3 regions of the Clostridium sp. MB05 genome follow, and region 1 is predicted to be linked to each of the others. Evidence: riboswitches for the same ligand, from Rfam matches in the RefSeq annotation. Region 1 holds a riboswitch; each other region holds the start of a gene.

Region 1 (5,691 bases):
TAAGATTCACATATAAATAACATCACTAATAATATGTATTTTATTTTTAAAAAGTTATATAATTATAAATTATATAACTTTTTAATTTTTATAGGGTAGGTGATTTAGTGGCTTCAGAAAAATTTTATATAGTTAATGGTAAGGTACTACCAGAGGTTTTTAAAAAAGTTTTAGAGGTTAAAGAAAACCTTCTTATTGGAAAGGCAAAAGATATCAGCGAAGCTGTAAAACAAGCAGGAATAAGTAGAAGTACCTTTTATAAATACAAAGATTATATTTTCCCTATGTCAGAGGGGATAAATAGTAAAAAGATAACATTAATTGTCTTATTATCTCATGAAGCTGGAACTTTATCTAAAGTTTTAGATTGTATAGCTTTTAATAAGGGAAATATACTAACAATAAATCAAGATATACCTATAAATATGGCTGCAAATGTAACCATAACATTAGATATATCTAATATGAAAAAAGATTTAAAGCACTTAGTTAATACTTTAAGAGGGTTAGCAAATGTAGTCAGTGTTAAAGTGTTAGCTATGGAATAAATAAGAGGGAGTGAATTTATGAATAAAGAGTTTTATAAGAATAATAGAAATAAGGTTTTAGAAAACATTAAAGATAATTCTTTATTAATATTATTTGCAGGTAATTCGCCAAAGAAAACTGCAGACGAAAAATATCCTTTTACACCAAATAGAAATTTTTATTATTTAACAGGAATAGATGAAGAAAAGCATATTTTAGTTTTATCGAAAATGAATGGAAAAACTAATGAACATCTATTTATAAAAGAGATAAATCCTATTACAGAAAAATGGGAAGGTAAAACTATTAGAAAAGAAGAAGTATTAGATATTTGTGGTATAGAAGATGTTAAGTACTTAGGTGATTTTAACGGGTTTATAGAAAAAATATTAATTAATAAAGAAGAAATAAATATATATTTAGATTTAGAAAAAGATAATCCATCATATAAGTATATAAATGAAATTAAGAAAAAATATTATAATGTAAGTGTTAAAAATGCATATAAGATTATAGGAAATTTAAGACTTATAAAAACTGAAGAAGAAATTAGTAGGATTAAGAAAGCTATAGAAATTACTATAGAAGGTGTAAAAGAATTAATGAAAAATTCTAAGCCGGGCATAAAAGAGTACGAACTTGAAGCTTACTTTGATTTTATTTGTAAGAAAAATGGTGTAAAAGACTTTGCATTTAAAACTATTGCAGCAGCAGGGAAAAATGCAACCGTTTTACATTATGTAAATAACGACTCAGAATTAAGGGATGGGGACTTAATATTATTTGATTTAGGTGCTCAATATAAATATTATAATGGTGATATATCAAGAACCTTCCCTATTAATGGAAAGTTTACTGAAAGACAAAAAGAAGTTTATAATGCAGTTCTTAGAGTAAATGAAAAAGTTATTAAAGAAATGAAGCCAGGAGTTAAATTCATAGATTTAAATAATAAGGCTAAAGAGTGGGTTGCAGAGGAATGTATATCTCTTGGATTAATTTCTAAAAAGGAAGATGTATCTCAATTTTATTATCATAGTATAGGTCATAGCTTGGGTATGGATACTCATGATATAGAGTTAGAAAATAGGGATGTAACCTTTGAAGCTGGAATGGTATATACTGTTGAGCCTGGAATATACATAGAAAATGAAGGTATAGGAATAAGAATAGAAGATGATATTTTAATAACAGATAACGGAAATGAAGTATTAACTAAAGAAATGATCAAGACAGTAGAGGAAATAGAAGAATTTATGGCTAATAGATAAGTTAAAGAGAATTAAGCCTGGGATTAAAGGTTGATTTAACTAGTGAAAAATTGTATAATAATCCTATAAATTAAATATGAATAACGACAAGGGTAGAGGCGCGATAATTAATAGTACTATTAATGAGGTAAGCACTTTGATTTAATAGAAAAGGAATTATCGCCGAAGCGTATGATTAATGCTTTAATATCATATGGCTGGGGTTTCACAAAATATGTGTAACACTGTCACAAACTTAATTTGTGGTGAGCTATCGCTTGAGGATTTTTAACTTTATTTAGAATATTAATTAAAGTGTATCTATAGCCTTGAGTGAGAACTCAAGGCTCTTTTTAATTTCTGCCCTTAAATTATTCATGAAATATATAGGGGGAGCATTATGAATAATAAAAGAAATCTAAGATTAATATTAATGACTATGATGATGATTTTAATGTCAACATCAATAGTTTTCGCAGCAGAGGTAGATCAATCTACATCTAATGCAAATCATTATGGATTATTAACTTTGATACCGCCGGTGGTAGCAATAGTTTTAGCATTTATAACAAAGAATGTTATTATATCTTTGTTTATCGGAACTTTATCAGGTACATTTTTAGTTCAATTAGTTGATAATACTTTTCTTGGAGCAGTTACACAATCTTTTTTAGATTTTGTATCTAGAGTTTTAAACTCATTATCTGATCCATGGAATGCAGGTATAATTCTTCAGGTATTAGTTATAGGGGGAGTTATACACTTAGTTGCTAAAATGGGGGGAGCTAAGGCTGTTGCAGAAGCATTAGCAAGAAGGGCTAAGAATGCTAGAAGCACACAATTAGTTACATTGTTATTAGGGTTAGCTGTATTTTTTGATGACTATGCAAATTCATTAATAGTCGGTCCTATAATGAAGCCAGTATCAGATAAGATGAAAATATCAAGAGAAAGACTAGCCTTTATAATAGATGCAACAGCAGCACCAATAGCAGGCTTAGCTATTGTATCTACTTGGATAGGATTAGAAGTAGGGCTAATAAATGATGCTTTTATAAATGGAATAGGGCAAGAAGTTGATGCTTTTGGAGTGTTTTTACAAACTATACCATATAGATTTTATAATATACTAATATTAGTTTTTGTATTTATTACTTCAGTTTTATTAAAGGATTTTGGTCCTATGTATAAGGCGGAAGTAGAGGCAAGAAAAAGAGGGTTAAACTCTAATGTTGATGAAGTTGCATCAGATTCTAACTTAGATCATTCAGACCTTGAACCAAAAGAAGGTGTAGAGTTAAGTATATGGAATGCTATAATACCAATAGGTGTTTTGGTTATAACTTCATTAATATGTTTCTATTTTAGTGGTTATACAGTAATAATGGGTGGTGAAGATGTTGCCCTTCAAAATATAATGACTAATTCACCAATATCATTTAAGGCTATACAAGAAGCATTTAGTGCATCAGATGCATCAGTAGCATTATTCCAATCAGCATTAATAGCAAGTATAGTATCAATTATAATGGGAGTATCTAAGAAGATATTTACTGTTTCTGAAGCTATAGAAACATGGATAGATGGTATGAAACCATTACTTATAACAGGAGTAATTTTATTATTAGCTTGGTCACTAAGTTCTGTAATAAAGGATTTAGGAACTGCTAAATATCTAGTTTCATTACTTTCAGGATCACTACCAAATTTCTTGCTTCCAAGTTTAATATTTACATTAGGTGCAGTTATTTCTTTTGCAACAGGAACGGCTTATGGAACAATGGGAATACTAATGCCACTTGCAATTCCACTAGCTTATTCAATGAATCCAGATATGAGCTATGTAATAGTTAGTACAAGTGCTGTTTTAACTGGAGCTATTTTTGGAGATCACTGTTCACCAATATCAGATACTACAATACTTTCATCAATGGGAGCAGGTTGTAATCATATTGCTCATGTTAACACTCAAATGTGGTATTCACTATTTATAGCTGCAATTACAATTTTATTTGGATATATTCCAGCGGGTTTTGGATTAGCTTGGTATATTGTACTACCTATATCTATATTAGCAGTATATATAGGAATCCAAATATTAGGTAAGAGTGTAGAAGAAGCAAAATAATAATAAGATATATTTAGGTTATAATTATTAATGGATATTTATATATACTTATAAATATTAAGAGTATGAAAAGAAGCTTTACAAATAAATTTAGTTATTTGTAAAGCTTCTTTTACTTTAAAACAAATGATATTTATTTTAGACTTCCACCATGAAAGTAGAGCTTAAATATTTCAATTCCATTATGTGATATTGATTCAACTCCATTAAAAGAAGCTAAATCACCATCCCAATTGCATTGATATGTAAAATCATCTTCTTTAAAATATTTAGGTCCTCTAAACGGACAATCATCGGATACATTTTTTAAAGATTTCTTTAAAAATTTATTAAATCCTGAAGGTAATTCATCAACAAGAACTTGTCCTTTATAATTCATTCCCCAGGAAACCTTTTCGTTTTCCCAAACTAATTCCTCTCCTATAAATTCTCTATCACCTAGATGGCTATCTAGATAATAGTAATTAAATTTTTTATAGGCATAGTCCTTTGAGTTTGGCCTAGAAGGTGTTTCTTTTTTAGCACCTGAAGCATAAGTATTTTTCTTCGCTTCAATTATAAAGTTTTTAAATTTTAATAAGTCTCCCATGTAAGCTCCCCCTTTTTTATACATCATTTAGATTATATATAAAAAACTTAGGTAAATCAACGAGTTTTCAGAAAATATAATATATTTAGAATTAAGTGAATATATGGAATCTCATAAAGTATATAGGGTATAATTATAAATATAAAATTATTAAGGGGGCATTTAATATGAGCAATTTAGCTAAACTTAGGGAAGTAATGAAAATAAAAAATATTGACTACTATATTATTCCAAGTAGTGATTCTCATCAGAGTGAATATGTATCTGACTATTTTAAAGGAAGAGAGTTTATATCAGGTTTTACTGGCTCAGCAGGTACTCTTTTAGTGGGGTTAAGCTCTGCTTATTTATGGACTGATGGAAGGTACTTTATTCAGGCTGATAAAGAATTAATTGGAAGTGGAATATCACTTATGAAAATGAGGACGATAGGATATCCAACTATTGAAGAGTGGATTGAAAAAAATATTAAATCAGGAGAAGTATTAGGATTTGATGGAAGATTATTTTCGGTAAATCAATATAAGAGCTTCTTAAAGATAGCAAAAAATGTTGGATTCCATATAAATATGGATAATGATTTGTTAAAAGAAGTTTGGTTAACAAGAAGCGAACTTCCTAAAAATAAAATATTTATACATGATGAGGTATATTCAGGTAAGTCTTCTTCAAAGAAGTTAGAAGAAGTGAGAAGCCATATGGGAGAAAAAAAGGCTAAAAATTATATAATATCATCTTTAGATGATATAGCCTGGTTATGCAATATAAGAGGAAATGATGTTAAGTTTAATCCTGTAGCACTTTCATACATTATTGTTAATGAAAAGTATGCTAATTTATATATAGATAAGCAAAAGGTTGATGATATAACAAAGGAAAGTTTAATATCTCAGGGATTTAACATATATGATTATGATGAAATAGGAAATCATGTTAAATTAATAAATGAAACAACTATAATAGATCCTAATAAATTGAATGCTAAAATATATTCATGTTTAAGTAAAGATATAGAAATAATAGATGAAGTTAATATAACAACAAGACTAAAGGCAATAAAAAATGAAGTTGAAATAAACAATATAGAGAATTCTCAAGTTAGAGATGGTGTTGCCATGGTTAGATTTATAAAATGGCTAAAGGACAATATAGGAAAAGAGAAAATAACAGAAATATCTGCAAGTAAAAGATTAACT
Region 2 (5,691 bases), 450 kb from region 1:
ATAATTTAATATATGCTGCTGCTCGTGATATTACAGAAAAAATAGAAGAACAAAATTTATTAAAAAAAATGGTGAGTTTTTCAGAAGAATTTCTACAGTTATATGAAAAAGAGTTGAATTATCAAAAAATTACTGATGACTTTTTACATATGTCAAGAGCTAAATTTGCTGCATTCAATTTATATGATGAAGTTGGCAAACAATATAAGACCATGGCTATATCAGGTGACAATGATTTAATAAAAAAAGCTATTCAGTTGTTAGGTATAAAAATAGAGGGTAACAACTGGGAGTATGATTTAATAAGGGCTGAAAAAATAAAAGATAAGATAGTTACACGGTTTACTTCGTTAAAGGAATTTGCAGGTGATTTTATTTCTAAACCTCTACTTGATCTATTAGTAAATACATTTGATATTGGAGAAATTATTGTAATTAAAATTCTAAAAAATAATACTATTCTCGGAGATTTTACCTTTATTATGCCTAACGAGAAAAGCTTTAATAATGAAATTATAGCAGAAATGTACACTAGACAATTAGGTATGGTTATTACACAAAAGAGAACAGAGAATTTATTAAGGATAGAAAGAGAAAGATTAGAAAATATTCTAAAAGGTACTAATGTAGGTACTTGGGAATGGGATATTGAAAAAGGAGAAATAGTATTTAATGAGCGATGGGCAGAGATAATTGGTTATAAGTTTAATGAACTATCAATAATTAATTCTAAAGATTTAAAAAGATTTTTTCATGCTGAAGATTTAAGAAAATGTAGAATTCAATTAAAGAAAATATTTTCAAAAGAAATAGATTATTATGATATGGAACTTCGTATGAAGCACAAAGATGGTAGTTGGATCTGGGTACAAGATAGGGGGAAAATAACTTCATGGAATTCTAATGGTAAGCCTTTATTAATGAGTGGGACTCGTAGTAATATCAATCATCGAAAGCAAGTTGAAAATGAACTGATGAAAAGTGAAGAAAAATATCGTTTGATTTTTGAATATTCTCCACTTGGTGTTTACCATTTTGACAGTAGGGGAGTTATTACTGATTGTAATGACAATTTTGTAAAAATAATTGGATCATCTCGTGAGGCACTGATAGGGTTGAATACTCTTAAGCTATCAGATGAAAAGTTAGTAGAAGAAATAAAAAGAGCGCTTCATGGATATGAGACAACTTATGAGGGCAATTACAAGTCATTTACAGGAAACAAGATAACATCAGTAAGAGTGATGTTTGCCACAATACTTTCAGATGATAAGAGCATTGAAGGGGGAATAGGTATTGTGGAGGATATTACAGAACGTAAGAGAATGGAAGAAATAATATTTGATGAAAAAGAACGTTTAAAAACAACCCTTCTTTCTATTGGTGATGGCGTTATTTCTACTGATAGTCATGGGAATATATTGCTATTAAACAGAATAGCTGAGAAGTTAACGGGATGGACACAAGAAGAGGCTGTTGGTAAACCATTAGAAGAAGTATTTAATCTTATTGATGAATTTACAAGAGAAAAGTGTAATAATCCTGTATATAATGTTCTAAGAACAGGTAATATAGTTGAACTTTGTAATAATTCCATTTTAATATCTAAAGATGGAGAAGAAAGATTTATTGAAGATAATGCAGCTCCAATTAAAGGTGAAAATGATGTTATTAATGGAGTAGCGTTAGCATTTAGAGATGTTAGTGAGAAGAAAGAAAGGCAAGAAAAAATTGAATATTTAAGCTTTTATGACCAACTAACTGGATTATATAATAGAAGATTTTTTGAAGAAGAATTAAAGAGGTTAGATACTAAAAGTAATCTTCCAATAACTCTTGTTATAATTGATGTCAATGGATTAAAACTAACTAATGATGCTTTTGGTCATTTAGAGGGAGATAAACTTTTACAAAAAGTTGCTAAGGTGATAAAAAAAGAATGTAGAAATGAGGATATTATTTCTAGAATAGGTGGAGATGAATTTACAATTATATTGCCTAAAACTAGTTCTGAGGAAACAGAAAAGATTTTAAATCGAATAAATAGTGCTATTGATAAGGAAAAATTTAATTCGATTAATGTATCAATTTCTTATGGGTGGAAAACTAAAATAGAAGAGAATGAGGAAATGCTAGCAGTATTTAAGAAAGCTGAAGACTATATGTATAGGCGGAAGTTATCTGAAAGTACCAGTATGAGGTATAAGACTATAGAGGTAATAATAAAAACTTTATACGAAAAAAATGAAAGAGAAGAGAAGCATTCCATACGAGTCGGAGAACTATGTGCTTTAATAGCATCTACTTTAAATTTAAGTGATGCAAATATAAGAGAGCTTAGAACGGCAGGACTGATGCATGATATAGGAAAAATAGCCATTGATGGAAAAATTCTGAATAAACCTAGTTCGCTTAGTGATTCTGAGTGGCTAGAAATCAAGAGGCATCCTGAAATTGGATATAGGATATTAAGCTCTTTAAATGAATATGCACCAATTGCAGAGTATGCTTTAGCACATCATGAAAGGTGGGATGGAAAGGGATATCCTAAAGGACTAAAAGGAGAAGAGATACCTTGGCAAGCTAGGGTTATAGCAGTGGCTGATGCTTATGATGCTATGACTAGAGATAGACCTTATAGGAAAAACTTAAGCAAATCTGATGCAATTGAAATAATAAGAAAAAATGCTGGAACTCAGTTTGACCCAGAAATAGTTAAATTATTCATTGAAAAGGCGCTAAATGAGGAATAAAAAAGAAGCTTAATAATTTCATTCAAAGATTTAAAATATAAAATTTAATAATAAATTTTATATAAATTAGAATGTATAACATATAGTTTAGGAATCCTAAGGAAATTTAGGGTTCTTAAATTTTTTAATTATAATATATTGTTCTAAATTTTCAAATTAATAAAATATTGAAAAAATTCTTTTTTAGGTATTGACAATAATGAAATAAGATTGTACACTATATATAATTTAATAAATACCTCACTTTTATATGTGAGGTAGAGGCGCAAAATTTAACAGTTTTTAGTGGAGCTTGAGAAGGCGATGATGCTAATGAGAAGGGAATTTTGCCGAAGTTTGTAATATTTCTCAGTATTACTTGCTGGGTCTGTAGTTAAGAGCTACAGGACTGTCTTAATAAATGTCCCGGTTTATTAAGTTGTGCTATCTCAAATGGGAAAGATGAGGATTAGGTTAATTATATAAGTAGACCTGAGCTTTGCTCAGTTATTTTTTTATAGTTAATTATCCGAATATTTAAGATAGCACCAACCTAAGTAAAGGTTGGTTTTTTTATTATAAAAAAGGAGAGGATTTACTATGAAGAAAAAACTATCATTATTAATTTCATTATCATTGACAGCAATGTTAACACTAACAGGGTGTGGCTCAGGAAAATCATCAGGAAATAAAGGTGAAGATGTCTTTAGGGTGGGACTTGAAGCAGGATATGCACCATTTAACTGGACACAAATGAATGATTCAAATGGTGCAGTAAAAATTGATGGAAGTGCAGAATACGCAGGAGGCTATGATGTAGAAATTGCAAAAAAAATAGCTGATGGCTTAGGAAAAAAATTAGTTATTGTTAAAACAGAGTGGGATGGATTAGTTCCAGCATTAACATCAGGTAAGATAGATGCAATAATAGCTGGAATGTCTCCAACAGAAAAGCGTAAAGAAACAATTGATTTTTCAGATAACTATTATACATCAGATTTGGTTATGCTTGTTAAAAATGGAGGAGCTTATGAAAATGCTAATTCATTAAAAGATTTTTCAGGAGCTAAAATAACAGCTCAATTAAATACATTCCATTATTCAGTAATAGATCAAATTCCAGGTGTAAATATACAACCAGCTATGGATAATTTTCCAGCTATGAGGGTTGCTCTTGAGTCAGGAGTAATTGATGGATATGTAACAGAAAGACCAGAAGCTATAAGTGCTCAAATGGCTAATTCAAACTTTAAAATGATTGAATTCAAAGATGGATTTGTAACATCACCAGAAGATACAGCAATAGCAGTAGGGCTTGCAAAAAATAGCGAGTTAACTAAAAAAATAAATGAAATTTTAGCTGGTGTATCACAAGAAGAACAAAAAACAATAATGGACAATGCTATTAAAAATCAACCAGCAGCACAATAATATTAGAGTTAGAATTGGTTAAATTCAACCAATTCCCTCTTATTATATTTAATAAGGAGAATAAAAGATGAGTATAGAATGGATAATAAGAATTGTTGAAAATAACTGGCCAATGTTTTTACGTGGGGCAGGAATGACATTATTAATTTCTATAGTTGGTACTTTAGTAGGTTCATTAATTGGTTTATTAGTAGGTGTTGTACGTACTATTCCAGTACCAGATAGAGGAATTAAAAGAGGAATTTTAAAATTTATTAATGCTATTCTTTCAATTTATATAGAGTTTTTCCGTGGAACACCTATGATTGTGCAAGCTATGGTAATTTATTATGGATCAGCACAATTCTTAGGGATAGATATAAATAAAATAGTAGCAGCTTTATTTATAGTATCTATTAATACAGGTGCATATATGTCAGAAATAGTTAGAGGCGGTATTGTTTCAGTAGATAAGGGGCAATTCGAAGCGGCTCAAGCCATTGGAATGACGCATTCTCAAACAATGATTAATGTAGTATTACCACAAGTGATTCGTAATATTTTACCAGCAACAGGCAATGAATTTGTAATAAATATAAAAGATACATCTGTACTAAATGTAATTTCGGTATCAGAGTTATTTTTCCAAACTAAATCAATTGCAGGAAATAATTTTAGATATTTTGAGTCATTCTTTGTATCATGCATAATTTACTTTGTAATGACATTTACAATTACAAGAATTTTAAGAGCTATAGAAAGAAAAATAGATGGTCCAGACAATTACATTATGGCAGGTAATCAAATGCAAGTAGAAACACCTGAAAATATACTACGTAAAAAGAAAGTACTGTAGTAGTATAGTTTAATGGAGGAGAGAATATGGAAAAAGTAATAGATATAAAGCATTTAAATAAATCCTTTGGAACACATGAAGTATTAAAAGATATTAACTTTTCAGTAAATAAAGGAGAAGTTGTTTGTATAATAGGTTCATCTGGGTCAGGAAAATCAACTCTTCTACGTTGTATAAATCTTTTAGAAAAACCAAGTGGTGGAGAGATAATTTACAATGAAGAAAATATTTTGGATGATAACCATAATATATATAAATATCGTACTAAACTAGGTATGGTATTTCAACAATTTAATTTATTTAATAACCATAATGTATTAAAGAATTGTGTTGTAGGACAAATGAAGGTATTAAAGCGTTCAAGAGAAGAATCTGAAAAAGTGGCAATGAAATATTTAGAAGTTGTTGGCATGGGTAACTATATTAATGCTAAACCGAAACAGTTATCTGGAGGACAAAAGCAACGTGTAGCTATTGCAAGGGCATTATCAATGGAACCAGATGTTATTCTTTTTGATGAGCCAACATCAGCTCTTGATCCAGAAATGGTAGGAGAAGTTTTAAAGGTTATGAAAGAACTTGCTGAGAGCGGTCTTACAATGCTAGTAGTAACACATGAAATGGGATTTGCAAAAGAAGTATCTGATCGTGTAGTATTTATGAATAATGGAGTTATTGAGGAAGAAGGCACTC
Region 3 (5,691 bases), 1.2 Mb from region 1:
ATATTTTTACTGATTATCTATGGATATTTAGTTGGAAAACTATAGTTAAAGGTGAATTTGATAAATATTTATTAAGACCTATAAATCCATTATTTCAAGTTATATCTGAAAGTTTTCAACCAGATGGATTTGGAGAAGTTATAATTGGTTTAATTTTATTAATAACAGCATCATTAAATTTAAATATTATCTATTCACCTATTAAGATAGTAGAGTTTATTTTTGTAGTTATATGTGCAACATTAATATATACATCTATAAAGCTTGCAACAGCATCAATAGCATTTTGGGTAAAATTCTCACAGTCATATATGTTTATGACATATCAGATAAGTACATTTGCTAAATATCCTATAAGTATTTATCCGGCTGCTATAAAATTTATATTAACATTTCTTATTCCATTTGCATTTACAGGTTATTATCCGGGAGCATATTTCATTGGGAAAGGGAATATGTTAAGTGGTGTACTTTTACCGTTTTTAGTAAGTTTAATATCTATAATAGTATCATATAAAATATGGCTAAAAGGTATTAGCGTATATGAGAGTGCGGGAAGTTAAATAATAGACATATGTGTACAATGTATACATATGTCTATTTTATTTATATTGAGAATTATTATTGACATTATAAATGAAAAGAGTATAATAAAGTTATACCACACCCCTGGGGAGGGGTAAAAAGGAGGGTTTAATATGAAAGAAGAAAAAGTTAAAATATCAGGTATGACATGTACTGCTTGTGCAAGCAGAGTCGAAAGAGTAATGAACAAGCTTGAAGGAGTAGATAGTGCAAGTGTGAATTTCGCTACAGAAACTTTAAGTATTAAATATGACAATGAAAAGTTAAATAGCTCGGACATTGAGAAAGCAGTTGAAAAAGCTGGATATAGTGTAGAAAAGAAGACTAAGAGCTATAGTTTTAAAGTGGAGGGAATGACTTGTTCAGCTTGTGCAAATAGAGTGGAAAGAGTTACTAAAAAAGCTGATGGTGTATTAGGTTCATCTGTGAATTTTGCTACTGAAAAGCTTAATATAAGCTTTGATGAAAATAAAATATCTATCAAAGATATAAAAAGCATAGTAGAAAAAGCGGGATATAAATTAATTATAGAAGAGAAAAAGGAGAGTTCCTCAAATAAAATTCCAGATTATAAAAAGCTCTGGTATAGATTTGTATTATCCTTAGTATTTACAGTTCCATTACTAATAATATCAATGGGACACATGGTAGGAATGCATTTGCCGAAAATTATAGATCCTATGATGAATCCTTTAAATTTTGCAATAACGCAATTATTATTAACTATACCGGTTATGATAGTAGGATATAAATTCTATTTAATAGGATTTAAAAACTTATTTAAACTGAGTCCTAACATGGATTCGTTAATATCAATAGGAACCTCAGCAGCAGTGATTTATGGGTTATTTGCTATATATAAAATAAATCTAGGTGATCATGATTATGCAATGCATTTATATTTTGAATCAGCAGCAGTAATACTTGCATTAATAACTTTAGGAAAATATTTAGAAGCTGTATCAAAAGGAAAAACATCTGAGGCAATTAAGAAACTTATGGGATTAGCGCCTAAAACTGCAAACATTATTAGAAGTGGTAATGAAATTACTGTTCCTATTGAAGAAGTAATAGTAGGAGACGTTGTATTAGTAAAACCAGGTGAAAAGTTACCTGTTGATGGAGAGGTTATAGAGGGAAATACATCAATAGATGAGTCTATGCTTACAGGTGAAAGTATTCCGGTGGAAAAGAGTATAGGAAGCAAAGTTATTGGAGCAAGTATAAATAAAACAGGATTTATTAAATATAAGGCTACTAAGGTAGGGGATGATACTGCTCTTGCACAAATAATTAAATTAGTTGAAGATGCTCAAGGAACAAAAGCGCCAATTGCAAAACTTGCAGACGTAATATCAGCATATTTTGTACCAACTGTAATTATATTAGCCATTATAGCTGCATTAGGATGGTATATATCAGGAGAGTCAGCAGTATTTTCACTAACTATATTTATATCAGTACTAGTTATTGCCTGTCCATGTGCACTTGGATTAGCAACACCTACTGCAATAATGGTAGGAACAGGCAAGGGAGCTGAAAATGGAGTTCTTATAAAAGGTGGAGAAGCGTTAGAAACTGCATATAAAGTTGAGACTATTGTATTTGATAAGACAGGAACTATAACAGAAGGAAAGCCTAAAGTAACTAATATAATAACAAAGGATATAAGTGAAAAAGAAATTTTAATTTTAGCAGCTAGTGCTGAAAAAGGATCAGAGCATCCATTAGGTGAGGCAATAGTTAAAGAAGCTGAAGATAAAGGTCTCAAACTAAAAGGAATAAATGGTTTTAAGGCAATACCAGGACATGGAATAGAAGTTAAAATAGAAAATGAAAATATTCTTTTAGGAAATAAAAAGTTAATGAAGGATAGGGGAATAAACTTAGAAGATTTAGAAGAGAAATCAAATAAGTTAGCAGAAGAAGGTAAAACACCTATGTTCTTAGCAGTAGAAAATAAAATCCAAGGAATTGTAGCAGTAGCTGATACTGTGAAAGAAAATAGTAAAAAGGCAATAAAAGCAATTCATAGTATGGGAATAAAAGTGGCTATGATTACTGGTGATAATGAAAAAACAGCTAAAGCAATTGCAAAAGAAGTTGGAATAGATATAGTTTTAGCAGAAGTACTACCAGAAGATAAAGCAAATGAAGTTAAAAAGTTACAAGGCGAAAATAAGAAGGTTGCTATGGTGGGAGATGGTATAAATGATGCCCCAGCATTAGTTCAAGCAGATGTAGGAATTGCAATAGGATCAGGTACAGATGTAGCAATAGAGTCGGCAGATATAGTTTTAATGAAGAGTGATTTAATAGATGTTATAAAGGCTATTCAATTAAGTAAAGCAACTATTAATAATATAAAGCAAAATTTATTTTGGGCATTTGCTTATAATGTACTAGGAATACCAGTAGCAATGGGAATTCTTCATGTGTTTGGTGGACCATTATTAAATCCTATGATAGCAGCAGGAGCAATGAGTTTAAGCTCAGTATCAGTATTATTAAATGCCTTAAGGCTTAGAAAGTTTAAGGCAAATGTATAAATATTTGATATTTCCTTGACATATATATAAATTTTGATAGAATTAAGAAGGAAATTTAATATTTTATTGGTAGAGGCTGCAATAGCTAAAAGTAATATTAATGAGGTAAGCACTATGATTTAATATGAAAGGGGTTATTGCCGAAGTATATAGCTTAGCTTAAAGGTTATATGCTGGGATTGTATAAAATATATACAAAACTGCCACAATATTTTTGTGGAGAGCTATCTTTATTATTGTCTAAAGTTTGCAATAAATATAAGCTCAAAGAATAATCTTTGAGCTTACTTTTTTTAGGAGAAAAAAATGGAAAAGAAACATATGAAAAAAGAAATCACTTTATTTATGGCTACAATGCTTGTTTGTGGAAATATGATAGGCTCAGGAGTTTTTATGTTACCTGCTACATTAGCAGAATTATCAGGTCCAATGGCAACTATTATTGCATGGGTAATAACAACTATAGGATCTATTTTAATAGCTATATCCTTTGCTAATTTAGGTTCAAAGTATCCATCTACTGGAGGAGCTTATCAATACACAAAAGAAGCTTTTGGAGAATTTGCAGGATTTTTAAGCGCTTGGCTTTATTGGAATGGTTCATGGATAGGAAATGCAGCTATAATAGTAGCATTGGCAAGTTATAGTGCAGCTATAATTCCAGCACTAAATAATCCACTAATATCAATAATTTATACAAGTTCTATCTTATGGATATTTACATTTATAAACATTGTTGGAGTAAAAAAAGCTGGAAAGGTTCAATCATTTGTAACTGTATTTAAAATTGTATTTTTCGCATTGTTTATAGTCATAGCATTTTTAAATTTTGATAGTTCCAATTTATTGCCTTTAATGCCAGAAGGAAAGGGAGTAAATTCAATACCTCTTGCGGCAACATCAACTTTATGGGCATTTGTAGGTTTAGAAAGTGCCACAGTAACTGCAGGAGAAATTAGTAATCCAGAAAAAAATGTTAAGAAAAGCACTATTTATGGAATGCTAATATCAGCAGTAATATACATATTAATAAGTGTTGCTAGTATGGGGGTAATGTCTAACAAAGAATTAGCTTCAAGTTCTGCACCGCTTACTGATATATTAACTAAAATTTTAGGAACATCAATTGGAAAGCCATTAGCAATTTCAGTAGTTATATGTATTTTAGGAACAACTATTGGGTGGTTATTATCAACTGCACGAGTTGCTTATGCAGCAGGAGAAGATGGTGTATTTCCTAAATGTTTTGGGAAATTACATCCTAAATATTCAACTCCAGCTAATGCTTTAATAATTGGATCCATATTAGTTAATATACTTTTAATAATGAATTACCAAAAAAGTATGGTTTCAGCATTTACATTTATAACTATATTAGCAACGCTAGCATTTTTGCCAATATATTTATTAACTGCAGCAGCAGAAATGATGATTATGTTTAGAGAGTCAAGTGAGTTTAATTTACAAATTTTCATTAAAAAAGGAATAATTCCATTACTAGCATTTATATATACATTATGGACAATATATGGTTCAGGAGCAGAAATTGTAATGTGGGGATTTATACTTATGTTATTAGGAGTGCCATTCTATATATATAATTACCATAAGAATAAAAGCAATTTAAACTAAATTATAAATATTAGAAAAAAACCCTCTAAAATTTTAGAAGGGTTTTTATTTTGAATTAAAAAATTTTACTAATGTAAAAAAAAATAAATGTATGTTAAAATTAATAGCAAATAAATGTTTACATTGGGGTGATATTAAAAAATATGAGTAAGATAAATGAAGTTTATGATGCTTTAAAGCGGTTAGAAATGAAAAGTAAAAAAGGAATAACAGCAAGCGAGCTTAGTGCTTTTATGAACTTAGATAGGGCTAATGTAAGCAGATATTTAAATCAGCTTTATAAAGATGGTGTAGTTGATAAAATAGATGGCCATCCAGTAAAATATAGTTCTATAGTAAGAACTGAAGTATCTAAATCAAAAGAAAATAAGAAAGTCGTAAAAGAGAAAAAAAGAAATAGTCTAGACACATTAGTTGGTGCAAAATTAAGTTTGCAGATTCCGATTCAACAAGCCAAGGCAGCAATTTTATATCCCCCAAGAGGATTACACACTTTAATTTTAGGGGAAACTGGTGTTGGTAAATCTATGTTTGCAGAAGCTATGTATAATTTTGCAATTGAGTCTAAAGTTATAAATGATGAAGCACCTTTTGTAAGATTTAACTGTGCTGATTATGCAGATAATCCACAACTAGTTATAGCACAAATATTTGGTGTTAAGAAAGGTGCTTATACAGGTGCAGATTCTGATAGAGATGGTTTACTAAAGAAAGCAAATGGGGGAATATTATTTTTAGATGAAATTCATAGATTATCTCCACAAGGTCAAGAAATGTTATTTACATATATTGATAAAGGTTATTTTAGAGTTTTAGGTGATACAGAAAAATTAGTTCATGTAGAAGCACAAATCATTGCAGCTACAACTGAGGATCCTCAATCATTTTTACTTAAAACCTTTAGTAGAAGAATACCAATGGTTAT

Evidence for each region. Region 1 has a riboswitch for lysine ahead of ACH36K_RS02490 (Na+/H+ antiporter NhaC family protein). Riboswitches for the same ligand answer to the same signal wherever they lie in the genome.
Region 2: another riboswitch for lysine. It lies ahead of ACH36K_RS00365 (transporter substrate-binding domain-containing protein); the one in region 1 lies ahead of ACH36K_RS02490 (Na+/H+ antiporter NhaC family protein).
Region 3: another riboswitch for lysine. It lies ahead of ACH36K_RS08055 (APC family permease); the one in region 1 lies ahead of ACH36K_RS02490 (Na+/H+ antiporter NhaC family protein).

The regions. Positions count from the first base shown of each region.
Region 1 is NZ_CP174370.1:502,828-508,518, forward strand. Features, by position in the region: gene ACH36K_RS02475 (hypothetical protein) at 1-16, shown strand, start outside; gene ACH36K_RS02480 (ACT domain-containing protein) at 108-548, shown strand; gene ACH36K_RS02485 (aminopeptidase P family protein) at 567-1,799, shown strand; lysine riboswitch at 1,885-2,060, shown strand; gene ACH36K_RS02490 (Na+/H+ antiporter NhaC family protein) at 2,179-3,906, shown strand; gene ACH36K_RS02495 (DUF5680 domain-containing protein) at 4,040-4,495, opposite strand; gene ACH36K_RS02500 (aminopeptidase P family protein) at 4,663-5,691, shown strand, end outside.
Region 2 is NZ_CP174370.1:57,290-62,980, reverse strand. Features, by position in the region: gene ACH36K_RS00370 (PAS domain S-box protein) at 1-2,753, shown strand, start outside; lysine riboswitch at 3,004-3,187, shown strand; gene ACH36K_RS00365 (transporter substrate-binding domain-containing protein) at 3,333-4,163, shown strand; gene ACH36K_RS00360 (amino acid ABC transporter permease) at 4,231-4,998, shown strand; gene ACH36K_RS00355 (amino acid ABC transporter ATP-binding protein) at 5,025-5,691, shown strand, end outside.
Region 3 is NZ_CP174370.1:1,729,413-1,735,103, forward strand. Features, by position in the region: gene ACH36K_RS08045 (ABC transporter permease) at 1-563, shown strand, start outside; gene ACH36K_RS08050 (heavy metal translocating P-type ATPase) at 699-3,134, shown strand; lysine riboswitch at 3,197-3,369, shown strand; gene ACH36K_RS08055 (APC family permease) at 3,441-4,766, shown strand; gene ACH36K_RS08060 (sigma 54-interacting transcriptional regulator) at 4,910-5,691, shown strand, end outside.